Regions from separate parts of the Serratia sp. AS12 genome, predicted to be linked through region 3. Evidence: predicted binding sites of a transcription regulator. Region 3 holds the regulator's gene; each other region holds the start of a gene.
What was found. The regulator PhoB, encoded in region 3, activates phosphate uptake and scavenging genes when phosphate is short. The targets are predictions, from matches to a motif close to CTGTCATAAAACTGNCNNAT.
Positions count from the first base shown of each region.

Region 1: the regulator PhoB is predicted to act here: its motif matches at 3,482-3,501, upstream of glpT (glycerol-3-phosphate transporter).
Region 2: the regulator PhoB is predicted to act here: its motif matches at 1,150-1,169, upstream of pitA (inorganic phosphate transporter PitA).

Region 1 covers NC_015566.1:184,036-188,438, forward strand. The annotation lists gene yigL (sugar/pyridoxal phosphate phosphatase YigL) at 1-769, shown strand, start outside; gene glpQ (glycerophosphodiester phosphodiesterase) at 805-1,884, opposite strand; gene glpT (glycerol-3-phosphate transporter) at 1,975-3,330, opposite strand; gene glpA (anaerobic glycerol-3-phosphate dehydrogenase subunit A) at 3,693-4,403, shown strand, end outside.
Region 2 covers NC_015566.1:5,166,650-5,171,052, forward strand. The annotation lists gene SERAS12_RS23930 (NAD(P)/FAD-dependent oxidoreductase) at 1-873, opposite strand, end outside; gene pitA (inorganic phosphate transporter PitA) at 1,175-2,677, shown strand; gene uspB (universal stress protein UspB) at 2,753-3,088, opposite strand; gene uspA (universal stress protein UspA) at 3,705-4,151, shown strand.
Region 3 covers NC_015566.1:1,066,106-1,070,508, forward strand. The annotation lists gene sbcC (exonuclease subunit SbcC) at 1-1,009, opposite strand, end outside; gene sbcD (exonuclease subunit SbcD) at 1,006-2,238, opposite strand; gene phoB (phosphate response regulator transcription factor PhoB) at 2,462-3,151, shown strand; gene phoR (phosphate regulon sensor histidine kinase PhoR) at 3,176-4,403, shown strand, end outside.

The DNA.
Region 1 (4,403 bases), 880 kb from region 3:
TGGCACGCTGCTATCACCTGACCACACCCTGTCGCCTTATGCCAAAGAGACGTTGAAGCTGCTGACCCAGCGTGACGTGCACTTTGTGTTTGCCACTGGCCGGCATCACATCGACGTTTCGCAGATCCGCGATAACCTCGATATCAGCGCTTTTATGATCACCTCCAACGGTGCCCGCGTGCATAACACCGCCGGCGAGCTGATTTTCAGCCACAACCTGGCGGAAGACATTGCCCGCGATCTCTACGGCATGCTGCATGGCGATGCGGACATCACCACCAATGTCTATCGCAACGACGACTGGTTCATCAACCGGGAAAGCCCGGAGCAGGAAGAGTTCTTCCGGGAATCGATCTTCCAGTATCAGCTGTTTGAGCCGGGCCTGCTGGAAACCGACGGCGTGTGCAAGGTGTACTTCACCTGTGACGACCATGAAAAGCTGCTGCCGCTGGAAGATGCCATCAATGCGCGCTGGGGCGATCGGGTTAACGTCAGTTTCTCGTTCCCGACCTGTCTGGAAGTGATGGCGGGCGGCGTATCCAAAGGCCATGCGCTGGAAGAAGTGGCCAAAATCATCGGCTATTCGCTGAAAGAGTGCATCGCCTTCGGTGACGGCATGAATGACCTGGAAATGCTGGCGATGGCCGGCAAGGGCTGCATTATGCGCGACGCGCACCAGCGCCTGAAAGACAAGTTGCCGGAGCTGGAAGTGATTGGCTCCAATGCCGACGACGCGGTGCCGCATTACCTGCGCAAGATGTACCTCTGAAATAACAAGGGCGCCTTGCGGCGCCCTTGTCCGGGTTACTTGTGCTGGCCCTGCTTTTGCAGGAACTGCACGCCCTTGTCAGGGAAGTCGGTGAACACGCCGTCAACGCCCGCCTGGTTGTAAATCACGTCGTACAGCTGATTCACGTCGGTCACGTAGTTTGGCAGCGCATCGGCGCGGATGGTGAATGGATGCACCGCCAGCTTGTTGGCATGGGCCTCCTTCACCATATCGGTCAACACCACGTGGCCCGGTTTGGATTTCTCCGCTTCCACCAGCATGTGGTAGTCCGGGCCAATACCGTCGGCGTACTGGGCAATCTGCTTCATCGCGCCCGGCTTGAACATCCAGTCATAGTCGTATTCCACCCATTTGCCGTCGGCTTTCTGCTCATAGGTTTCCTGCCATTTGTTGTAGGCGATCAGTTGGATCAGCTTCAGATCCATGCCCATCTTCGGTTCCAGTTCGGTTTTAATCCGCTTCAGTTCGTTGGCGTCGAAGCATTGCAGATAAACGTTGTCACCCTTGCCGGTGTAACCATACTGCTTCAGCACCGCCAGCACTTTGCTGGAGATATCCTTGCCTTCCTGCTTGTGGAACCACGGCGCTTTGATTTCCGGGTAAATACCGATGTTTTTGCCGGTCGAATGGTTCAGCCCCTGCACAAACTCGATCTCTTCCTGGAAGGTATGGACGCGGAAATCCGACTTGCCCATCGGGAAGCGGCCAGGGTAGCCCTGCACCTTTTTACCGTTTTCGATCTCAAAGCCTTCCGTGAACTTCAGCGACTTGATTTCCGCCAGGGTAAAGTCGATGGCGTAATAACGGCCGTCTTTGCGTGCTCGGTTCGGGAAGCGCTCGGCCACGTCGGTAACGCGATCGAGGTAATGGTCATGCAGCACCACCAGCTCGTTGTCCTTGGTCATCACCAGATCCTGCTCGAGGAAGTCCGCACCCTGCGCGTAGGCCATCGCCTTCGCCGGCAGCGTGTGTTCCGGCAGATAGCCGCTGGCGCCACGGTGGGCGATCACCACCTTGTCCGCCGCCTGTACGGCGCTGACCATTGAGGTGGCCAGGATGATCCCTGCCAGCAGGGCTTTGACTTGAGTCCGCATTTTGTAATTCTCCATATTGTAGGTGCAGGGTAATAAAGTAGTAAAAAGGCCGCAGCGCGGCCTTTAAATAATGCGAAGTTTGTATGACGCTTAGCCGCGTTTGTTGGCTGCGATTTCTGCGTGGTGCTTTTTCTCGCTCAGCATGGTCAGCAACAGCAGCACTACCGCACCGATACTGCCGCCAATCATCACCATAAAGCCGCCGTCCCAACCGAAGTAGTCCACGGTGTAACCGACGATGGCGCTGGCCGCAACGGAGCCGCCCAGGTAACCGAACAGACCGGTGAAGCCCGCTGCGGTGCCGGCCGCTTTCTTCGGTGCCAGTTCCAGCGCGTGCAGGCCGATCAACATCACCGGGCCGTAAATCAGGAAGCCGATGGTGATCATGCAGGCCATGTCGATGCCAGGATTACCGACCGGGTTGAGCCAGTAAACGACGGTAGCGATGGTCACCAGCGTCATAAAGAACACGCCGGTGGCGCCGCGATTGCCTTTGAACACTTTGTCCGACATCCAGCCGCACAGCAGGGTGCCCGGAATGCCGGCGTATTCGTACAGGAAGTAGGCCCAGGAAGACTTATCCAGCGTGAAATGCTTCACTTCTTTCAGGTAGGTCGGTGACCAGTCCAGAATGCCGTAACGCAGCAGGTAAACGAACACGTTGGCTACCGCGATGTACCACAGCAGCTTGTTCGGCAGAATGTACTGCATGAAAATCTGCTTGGCGGTCAGCTCTTGTTCCGCTTTCTCGCTGTAGTCGTCCGGGTAATCGTTTTTATATTCTTCGATCGGCGGCAGGCCACAGGATTGCGGCGTATCGCGCATCAGTGCAAAGGCGATCAGGGCTACCAGAATGGCGCCGAAGGCCGGCATATACAGCGCCGCGTGCCAGTCGTTGAACCAGGCCATACCCAGCAGGAACAACAGCGGCGGCAGGCCGCCACCCACGTTATGCGCGCAGTTCCAGACCGAAACGATACCGCCGCGTTCTTTCTGCGACCACCAGTGCACCATGGTGCGGCCACAAGGCGGCCAGCCCATGCCCTGGAACCAACCGCACAGGAACAGCAGCACGAACATGACTGCGATGCTCGATGTCGCCCACGGCACAAAGCCCATGAACAGCATCACCGCGGCGGCCAGTATCAGGCCGGCAGGCAGGAATACGCGTGGGTTGGAGCGGTCAGAAACCGACCCCATGATGAATTTGGAAAAACCGTAGGCGATGGAAATACCCGACAGCGCGAAACCGAGGTCGCCGCGGCTGAAGCCCTGATCGATCAGGTAAGGCATTGCCAGGGTGAAGTTCTTACGCACCAGATAGTAGGCGGCGTAACCGAAGAAAATCCCCATAAAAATTTGCCAGCGCAATTTACGGTAGAGCGGGTCGACTTTGTCGACCGGCACACGGGAAATGTGTGCTGCCGGCTTAAAGATACTCAACATGAGCGCCTCCGATGGCTTTTAGTTATCACATCAATATGATCGTCTACGTTCATTTGATGATTGAGCGGATAGAGAATGTGGTGTTTTTTTGTTCCATAACGAGCGTCATCCTAGTCAAAACAGCCTGGTGTCACTGTGATGAATGGCGCAAATGTTACACTTTTATGAAACTACGGCGGATTTTGAGCGATTCGTTAACGATATGAAATAGAAAAACGGCTAAAAATCGTGATTCCGATCACATTCATGGTTTTTTATGGACATTTTGTTTTCGTTTTAAGTTCGTTATTGTTCCTTATCAAACAAAGACCCCAGTAACTGTGGCCCAATAGGGTAATCACCACGGATCCTGAGGAAGCGTCATGAGCAGCCATTCACCGGACAGTGAAACGGATGTGATAGTCATTGGCGGCGGTGCGACCGGAGCGGGCATTGCCCGTGACTGCGCGCGCCGTGGCCTGCGTTGCATACTGCTGGAGCGCCATGATATTGCCACCGGCGCCACCGGCCGTAACCACGGTTTGTTGCACAGCGGAGCGCGTTATGCGGTGACCGACGGCGAGTCGGCGCGTGAGTGCATAGAAGAGAACCGCATCCTCAAGCGCATCGCGCATCACTGCATCGAGCGTACCGATGGGTTGTTCATTACCCTGCCGCAGGATTCGCTGGCCTACCAACAACAGTTTATTGCTGCCTGCCACAGTGCCGGCATCAACGCCGAAGCCATTGATCCGCAATTGGCGTTGCGCCTGGAGCCGGCGGCTAACCCGGCGCTGATCGGCGCCGTGCGGGTGCCGGATGGCACCGTCGACCCGTTCCGCCTGACCGCCGCCAATATGCTCGATGCCCGCGAGCACGGCGCGCAGATCCTGACCTATCATCAGGTGGTCGGTTTGTTGCGCGTGGGCGATCGCGTGACCGGCGTGCGCGTTTTCGACCATCAAACTGCGCGCCGCTACGACATCTACGCCGAGGTGGTGGTCAACGCCGCCGGCATCTGGGGCCAGCAGATTGCGGAATACGCTGATCTGCGCATTCGCATGTTCCCGGCCAAGGGCGCATTGCTGATCCTC
Region 2 (4,403 bases), 1.3 Mb from region 3:
CAGGCGTTTTGGCAGGTGCAGCGCCAGGGTGTTTTTCAGGCTTTGGTTGGGGTGCGCCTGACGTTGCTCATTAAGGAAGCCCGCCAGATCGAGCGCAGGAAGTAAGTTAACGCTCACAAACTCACCAGGCTGCCAGTAGCTGGAAAGTTGCAATACCGCCGGGCCGGAAAGGCCACGGTGGGTGAAAAGCAGGCTTTCGCGGAAGCTGACGCCGTTTTCGGCGGTGATCACCGCCGGCACAGAGACGCCGGACAGCGTTTGCAGGTGTTCCAGCAGCGGTTTATGCAGGGTAAAAGGCACCAGCGCGGCGCGGGTCGGCAACACCTTAAGACCAAACTGCTCCGCCAGCTTGTAGCCGAACGGCGACGCGCCCAACCCCGGCATGGAAAGTCCGCCGCTGGCCACCACAAGTGAGCGAGCACTCACTTTCTCGCCATTCAGTGCCAGCTCGAAACCGGCTTCGGTTTTTTCCACGCCCAGCACTTCACTGCGCAGGCGCGTCGTCACCTGGCCCAGTTCGCACTCTTTAACCAGCAGTTCGACCACCTGCTGCGCCGAGTCATCACAAAACAGCTGCCCCAGCGTTTTCTCATGGTAGGCGATGCCGTAGCGGTTAATCAGATCGATAAAATCCCACTGGGTATATCGCGCCAGCGCCGATTTACAGAAATGCGGGTTGTTCGACAGGTAAGCGGCAGGTTCGGTGTACATATTAGTAAAGTTACAGCGTCCGCCGCCGGACATCAGGATTTTGCGTCCCGGTTTTTTGCCGTTATCGAGCAGCAGTACCCGGCAACCGAGTTGCCCCGCCTGCGCGGCGCAAAACATGCCCGCTGCGCCCGCACCTATTACCACGACATCAAACTGTTCCACCTGCGCCTCTCCGAATAAAAACCACAATCGCGACAAAAGGCCGCCATATTACGCCGTTTCGCTACCGGTAACCGACAACTTTACGGCGGCAGATTGTAAAGCCATGCCGCCGTCAGCGCCATAGTAAGAAAATATTACAGTACGCTTATCAGCATAAGGTTATGATATTTCATATCTTTGTCATGCGAGCGCCATCGTTTCGTCATATCTAAATCAAAAAAACGTCATATTTTCCTTTTCCCCGGCCCCGGTTGTCACGGATAATGCGCGGCGTTCATGTCCACAAACTGGCGTAACGCTTATGCTGCATTTGTTCGCAGGCCTGGATTTCCATACCGGCCTGATGTTAATTCTCGCATTGTTGTTCGTGTTGTTTTATGAAGCCATCAACGGCTTTCATGATACGGCCAATGCGGTCGCTACAGTAATCTATACCCGTGCCATGCGCTCGCAACTTGCGGTCGTGATGGCGGGCTTGTTCAACTTTCTTGGCGTTATGCTCGGTGGTTTGAGTGTTGCTTACGCCATTGTTCACCTGTTGCCTACCGATCTGTTGTTGAACGTCAGTTCAGCGCACGGATTAGCCATGGTCTTCTCCATGCTGCTGGCGGCGATTATCTGGAACCTCGGCACCTGGTATTTCGGTCTGCCGGCCTCCAGTTCCCACACGCTGATTGGCGCAATTATCGGTGTTGGTTTAACCAATGCACTGATGACCCACACGTCGGTGGTGGATGCGCTTAACGTCCCGAAAATGATCGGTATTTTCCTGTCATTGCTCATCTCGCCGCTGGTCGGCATGATGGTCGCCGGGCTGATGGTGTTTGCCTTGCGCCGCTATTGGAGCGGCAACAAGAAACGCCAGCGTATCCACATGACCCCTGCGGAACGTGAAAAGGTCGACGGCAAACGCAAGCCGCCGTTCTGGACCCGTATCGCTCTGATCCTGTCGGCTATCGGCGTCAGCTTCTCGCACGGCGCCAACGACGGCCAGAAAGGCATCGGCCTTATCATGCTGGTGCTGATCGGCGTTGCGCCGGCCGGCTTCGTGGTCAATATGAATGCAACCGGCTATGACATCACCCGTACGCGTGATGCCGTGACCCACCTGCAGCAATATTACCAGCAGCATGGCGATGCCCTGTCACACGTGGTGTCCCTGACGCCGCTGGTGCCAAGCCCGGAAGATGAGGTTTCGCCGAATAAGCCGACCGAGTTCCACTGTGACAGTTCCCGCGCCATGCCGGCGATTGAGCTGACGCAGGGCTTGCTGAACAATCTGCAAAGTTACGATCAACTGACGGTAGAACAGCGCAGCCATCTGCGCCGCCTGCTGATGTGCGTAACGGATACCGCAGACAAGGTCGCCAAACTGCCGGAAACCTCCGCTGCGGACCAGCGTTTCCTGAAGAACCTGCGTCAGGATCTGCTGCAAACCGTTGAGTATGCACCGCTGTGGATCATCGTTGCGGTTGCTCTGGCGCTGTCACTCGGCACCATGGTTGGCTGGAAGCGCGTTGCCACCACCATCGGCGAGAAAATCGGTAAGAAGGGCATGACCTACGCTCAGGGCGTGTCGGCTCAGATGACCGCGGCCTTGTCGATCGGCGTGGCCAGCTACACCGGTATGCCGGTTTCCACCACCCACGTGCTCTCTTCGGCGGTAGCCGGGACGATGATCGTGGACGGCGGCGGCGTACAAAGTAAAACCGTGAAGAACATCCTGTTGGCCTGGTTACTGACCCTGCCGATTTCGATTCTGCTTTCCGGTTCACTGTACTGGCTGGCGCTTAAGGTTATCTAAGCAGCGTGTTCAATGAGAAAGGCGGCCCGATGTGGCCGCCTTTTTTTTGCTCGTATCCAGGGAAATTGCCCGGTTTTAATACCAGATCATCAGCGCCAGCAGGCTGATGGCCACCAGCCCGCACAGGGCGGAAGTCAGCATAAACTGCCCGCGCACCCGCTCACAACGGCGGATAAACTCCGGATCGTGATGCTCGACGTAGCGCTGCGAGAAGATGTAGCGCACCAGCCGCAACTGCTTGCTCGGCTGACCGTGGGCAGTAAAGAAACCGCCGCCGTCGACGTATTGGTACAACAGCGGATCGCAGCCGCGCAACACCACCAGCAGCGCACGCAGAGAAGAGTAATACCGCACCATGTTTACCACACACACCACACACAAAGCCCAAAACAGCGCGACGGTACTGATCATGATTGCCCCCTCAAGGCGTTGTTATCCACGGCGCTCCGCCGGGTCCAACTGCCCTACCTCGATGCCCATTACTGCGGGAGCCTACCGCTCCGATCCCCTTTTTACCGCTCGGGCCGCGCATAACCCACAGCCTCTGAAACCAGCCGTCGCCCGGCAAGGAACCCGTAGCGCGGACTGACTCAGAGGAGAAAGGGTGAGGCCCATATTCATTATTGTAGGTGAATGAAACGCAAACAGGCCTGAGCAGTAGATAAAATTTACCGCAACCTGCCTATTTGTCATCCACCCGTTGGTTATAAGTGATAACCGCTCTGCCTGCCATGTCCGGCATTTTCCACGGCCAGATGAGCATTTGGGACTATACTCTGTTTAAGAATGCTTATGTTTCAAGCAGTCAAACTGCCAATAACCCCAGTAATGGTAGGATTCTCAACCCGGCGGGTGTAAAACTGACGGGGTAGAGATGAAGAGATTTTTTGATGCAGCACACTGTGATCGCCCCAACATATCATTGTGTTATCTGAATGATAAAATGCAGGTAAACCTAAAGCGCCAGGCTGGTACGCTGAAATGCCTGCTAACCCTTTAATCGGCATTATATGGAAGGAGTATTCTCATGGCTTACAAACACATTCTGATTGCGGTAGACCTGTCCCCGGAGAGCAAAATTCTGGTGGAAAAAGCCGTATCTATGGCGCGACCGTACAACGCCAAAGTTTCCCTGATCCACGTAGATGTGAACTATTCCGACCTGTATACCGGCCTGATCGACGTTAATCTCGGCGATATGCAAAAACGTATCTCCGAGGAAACCCACCACGCGCTGACCGAGCTTTCGCAAAATGCCGGTTACCCGATTACCGAAACCCTGAGCGGCAGCGGCGATTTGGCGCAGGTGCTGGTCGATGCCATCAAGAAATACGACATGGACCTGGTGCTGTGCGGTCACCACCAGGATTTCTGGAGCAAGCTGATGTCCTCTGCGCGCCAGCTGATCAACACCGTGCATATCGACATGCTGATTGTGCCGCTGCGTGACGAAGAAGACAGCGCCGAAGATTAAGTAAGCGCTCGCAAACTTAGCCTGCCAACGCCCGCCTCTTGCGGGCGTTTTTCGTTCTACCGCGATCATTAATCGCTTGTTAATCAACCGCCCTCCAGTGATATAGTCGCTAAAGACACAACATCATCCCCCAGGCTTTATTCATACCAATATTTATAAAAATAATGGGGGAAATTAATAGTATTACCCTATGAATTTCGGGCTGTGGCCAGGCAGCCAGCTCGCGGCTCCCCAGGCGCTTACTTAGGTAAG
Region 3 (4,403 bases):
GCGCTTTTTCCACTGCCTGCTGCAATGGCGCCATCTGCGCAAGCTGATGCTCCTGCTGCTGCGCCATTTGGGCGATCTGCTGTTGCAGCGCCTGCTGCTCACTGCGGCAACGGTGACGGTCGTTATGCAGCGGCCGCAGTTTCTCAGCCGGTTCGCTGCGCGCCAACTGTTGCAACTGCGGTTCGGCCGCAGCCTGCTCCTGTTGCACAACGCTCAACTGGCGTTGGTATTCCTGCTGCCGGAGCTGCGTTTGCTGCCACTGTTGCAACCAGTTCAGCGCCTGTTGCTGTTGCCGGGCCTGTCCGCTGAGGGCGGTTTCCTGCGCGCTCAGCTCAACTAACTGGCTCTCCAATTGCTGACGTTGTTCGTCATTCAGCAGTTCAATGCCGCTGGCGCGTTGATGCAAGGCGTCCAGATCGGCTTTGGCCTGTTTGTGCTGCTCGAAAACCCGTTCGGAAAGCTGGCCGTAGATTTCGGTGCCGGTCAGCTCTTCCAGCAGTTCGGCCCGGTCATTGGCATCGGCATTGAGGAAGGCGGCGAACTGCCCCTGGGACAGCATCATCGATTTGGTGAAGCGGCCGAAATCCAGCCCGGTGATCGCGGCGGTCAGATCCAGCTTGTCGCGGACTTTATCCGCCAGGATTTTACCGTCTTCACGCAGTGCCAGTTCCACCTTTGGCGCTTGCAGGTTGCCGTCCGGCGCGTTTTTGGCTCGGCGTTGGCTCCAGAAGGCGCGGTAGCCGACGCCCTTGACCTCAAATTCGACCTCAGCCAGCGATTCGGCGGTGTGGCGAGTCATCAGTTCGTTTTGGCTCGGTGTCACGTTGAGGCGCGGTGTCTGGTGGTACAGCGCCAGGCAGATAGCATCCAGCAGGGTGGTTTTACCCGCGCCGGTTGGCCCGGTGATGGCGAACAGCCCATTACTGGCAAAAGGCTCGGCGGTGAAATCGATCTTCCACTCGCCCTGCAATGAATTGAGGTTCTTCAGCCGCAGGCTCAGGATTTTCATTGGGTCGGCTCCTCGTCGTTGTGCCGCACGGTCTCGACCACCTGATGGAACATTTGGCGCATCCGCTGCTGGCGGGGCTCTGTGATTTCCGTCTCCTGCGCCAGCCGCCGCTCGAAGACCTCATCGACGCTCAGTTCGTTGAGCGTTTCCTTGTCCTGCTGTTCAAGGGCCTGGCGGCGCTGCTCTTTACTGCGGCGCAGCAATACCACCTCCACCGGCAGTTGATCCGCCAGCAGCTGAATACGGCGCTGAATGTCGCTGAGGTAATCTTGTGTCGCCACTTCGATGTCCAACCATACCGGCAGTTCTCCCTGATAATCGGCGAACTGCCGCAATTGTTGTTCGATCTGCGCCAAATCACCTTTGATCAGTTGCATCGGCTGGAAGTTGGGGATATCCAGTGCGGTGACCTGCTGCAGGGCACCATCGGCGAAATCCACCATAAACACGCTTTTGGGTTTGCCCAGCTCATCGAAACTGAGCGGGATAGGAGAACCGCTGTAGCGGATATGCTCGGATTTGGCGACGTTTTGCGCCCGGTGAATATGCCCCAACGCAATGTAGTCGGCTGGCGGAAACGCCTGTGCCGGGAAGGCATCCAGCGTGCCGATGTAAATATCGCGCACCGAATCGGAGGTGGTAACGCCCATGGTGGTCAGGTGGCCGGTGGCGACAATCGGCAAGGTGAGCCCCAGTTCATCGCGGTGTGCGCAGGCCGCCTGGTAGAGCTGCTGGTAGTGTTCCGCGATCGCCTCTTGCAACGCCTGCTGCTTTTGCCCGCCCGATTCGCCGGCGCGGCTGGTTGTCAGATCGCGCGGGCGCAGGAACGGGATGGCGCACAACACCGCACCCGGTTGGCCGTCGCGCTGGTTAAGCACCAGGATTTGCTGCCCGATGTCGCTTTGGGCGTTGGCGATCACCGTTGTATTCAGGCAAGAAAGCAATTCACGCGATTCATTCAGGGTTGCCACGGAGTCATGGTTACCGCCCAGCACCACCAGTTGGCAGCCGGTATGCTGCAACTCCACCACAAAGCGGTTATACAGCTCGCGGGCGTAGCTCGGCGGCGAGCCGGTGTCGAACAGGTCCCCGGCGACGATCAGCGCATCCACCCGTTGCTGTTCAATTTGCTCGATCAGCCAGCGTAAAAAAGCCTGGTGCTCGGCGGCACGGCTTTTGGTGAAAAAGTACTGGCCAAGATGCCAGTCAGAGGTGTGGATCAGGCGCATGACACTCCCGGGGCGATAAACTAATGGGGGGATTATAAAGGGGGCAGACTCTCCTGTCGTGACGCAATGATTATGACAACTGAATGATTTTTCTTTGCAGTTGGAAATAATCGCTATGCTTACTGGCTATAACAGGCTGGTTTTTTCATAAAAGTGTCACAAAACTGACGCATAATGGCGCCCGCAATCAACTGTGATCGCTAACACATTGGCAGGATTGACGATGGCAAGACGCATACTGGTGGTGGAAGACGAAGCGCCGATCCGTGAGATGGTGTGCTTTGTGTTGGAACAGAATGGTTACCAACCGTTGGAAGCCGAGGATTATGACAGCGCCGTGACGCGCCTGTCTGAGCCGTTCCCTGATTTGGTGTTGCTCGACTGGATGTTACCCGGCGGTTCCGGTATCCAGTTTATCAAACACATGAAGCGTGAAGCGCTGACCCGCGATATCCCGGTGATGATGCTGACCGCACGCGGTGAAGAAGAAGACCGGGTACGCGGCCTGGAAGTGGGAGCGGACGATTACATTACCAAGCCGTTCTCGCCGAAGGAGCTGGTGGCGCGCATCAAGGCGGTAATGCGCCGCATTTCACCGATGGCGGTGGAAGAAGTGATTGAAATGCAGGGGCTGAGCCTGGACCCTTCCTCGCATCGCGTAATGGCTAATGAGCAAGCGCTGGATATGGGGCCGACCGAGTTCAAATTGCTGCATTTCTTTATGACCCATCCGGAACGTGTTTATAGCCGCGAACAGTTGCTTAATCACGTCTGGGGCACTAACGTTTATGTGGAAGACCGCACCGTTGACGTGCATATCCGCCGGCTCCGTAAGGCGTTAGAGACCACTGGTCATGACAAAATGGTTCAAACCGTTCGGGGCACCGGCTACCGATTCTCAACGCGTTACTGATCGCGTCGCGCTGGAGAATATGCTGTGCTAGAACGCCTTTCCTGGAAGAGGCTGGCCCTGGAGCTGGCTCTTTTCTGTTTACCTGCCTTGTTGCTGGGGCTGATTTTCGGCTATTTGCCCTGGCTGCTGCTGGTCGCCGTGCTGGCGGCGCTGGTCTGGAATTTCTACAACCAACTCAAACTTTCCCACTGGCTGTGGGTCGATCGCAGCATGACGCCGCCGCCTGGGCGCTGGAGCTGGGAGCCGCTGTTTTACGGCCTGTACCAGATGCAGCAGCGCAACCGTCGCCGTCGCCGTGAACTGGCGCTGTTGATCAAACGCTTTCGCAGCGGCGCGGAATCGCTGCCCGATGCGGTGGTGATGACCACCGTTGAAGGCAATATCTTCTGGTGCAACGGGTTGGCGCAGCATCTGCTGGGATTCCGCTGGCCGGAAGACAACGGCCAACACATCCTTAATCTGCTGCGTTACCCGGAGTTCAGCCACTATCTGCAACAGCAGGAGTTCACGCGGCCACTGACGCTGCAACTCAATAACGAGCACTACGTCGAGTTCCGCGTGATGCCCTATTCGGAAGGGCAACTGTTGATGGTGGCGCGCGACGTCACCCAAATGCGTCAGCTGGAAGGCGCGCGCCGCAACTTCTTCGCCAACGTCAGCCATGAGTTGCGTACACCCCTGACGGTATTGCAGGGCTACCTGGAGATGATGAGCGACGAGGAGCTGGACGGCTCGCTGCGCGGTAAGGCGCTGGGCACCATGCAAGAGCAGACCCGGCGCATGGACGGGCTGGTCAAACAGCTGTTGACGCTGTCGCGCATTGAGGCGGCGCCTAACGTCGATATGAACGAGCGGGTCGATATCCCGTTGATGTTGCGGGTGTTGCAGCGTGAGGCGCAGTCGCTGAGCGGCGGCAACCATGAGATTACCTTCCGGGTGAACGAGCAGCTCAAGGTGTTCGGCAACGATGACCAACTGCGCAGCGCGGTGTCGAATCTGGTGTATAACGCCGTCAATCACACGCCGAAGGGCACCAATATTGAGGTGAGCTGGCAACAGACGCCAAATGGCGCGCAGTTCCAGGTCAGCGACAACGGGCCGGGTATCGCCGCCGAACATATTCCGCGCCTGACCGAGCGTTTCTACCGTGTCGATAAAGCCCGTTCACGCCAGACCGGCGGCAGCGGGCTGGGGCTGGCGATCGTCAAGCATGCGCTCAGCCACCACGATGCGCGGTTGGAGATCCTCAGCG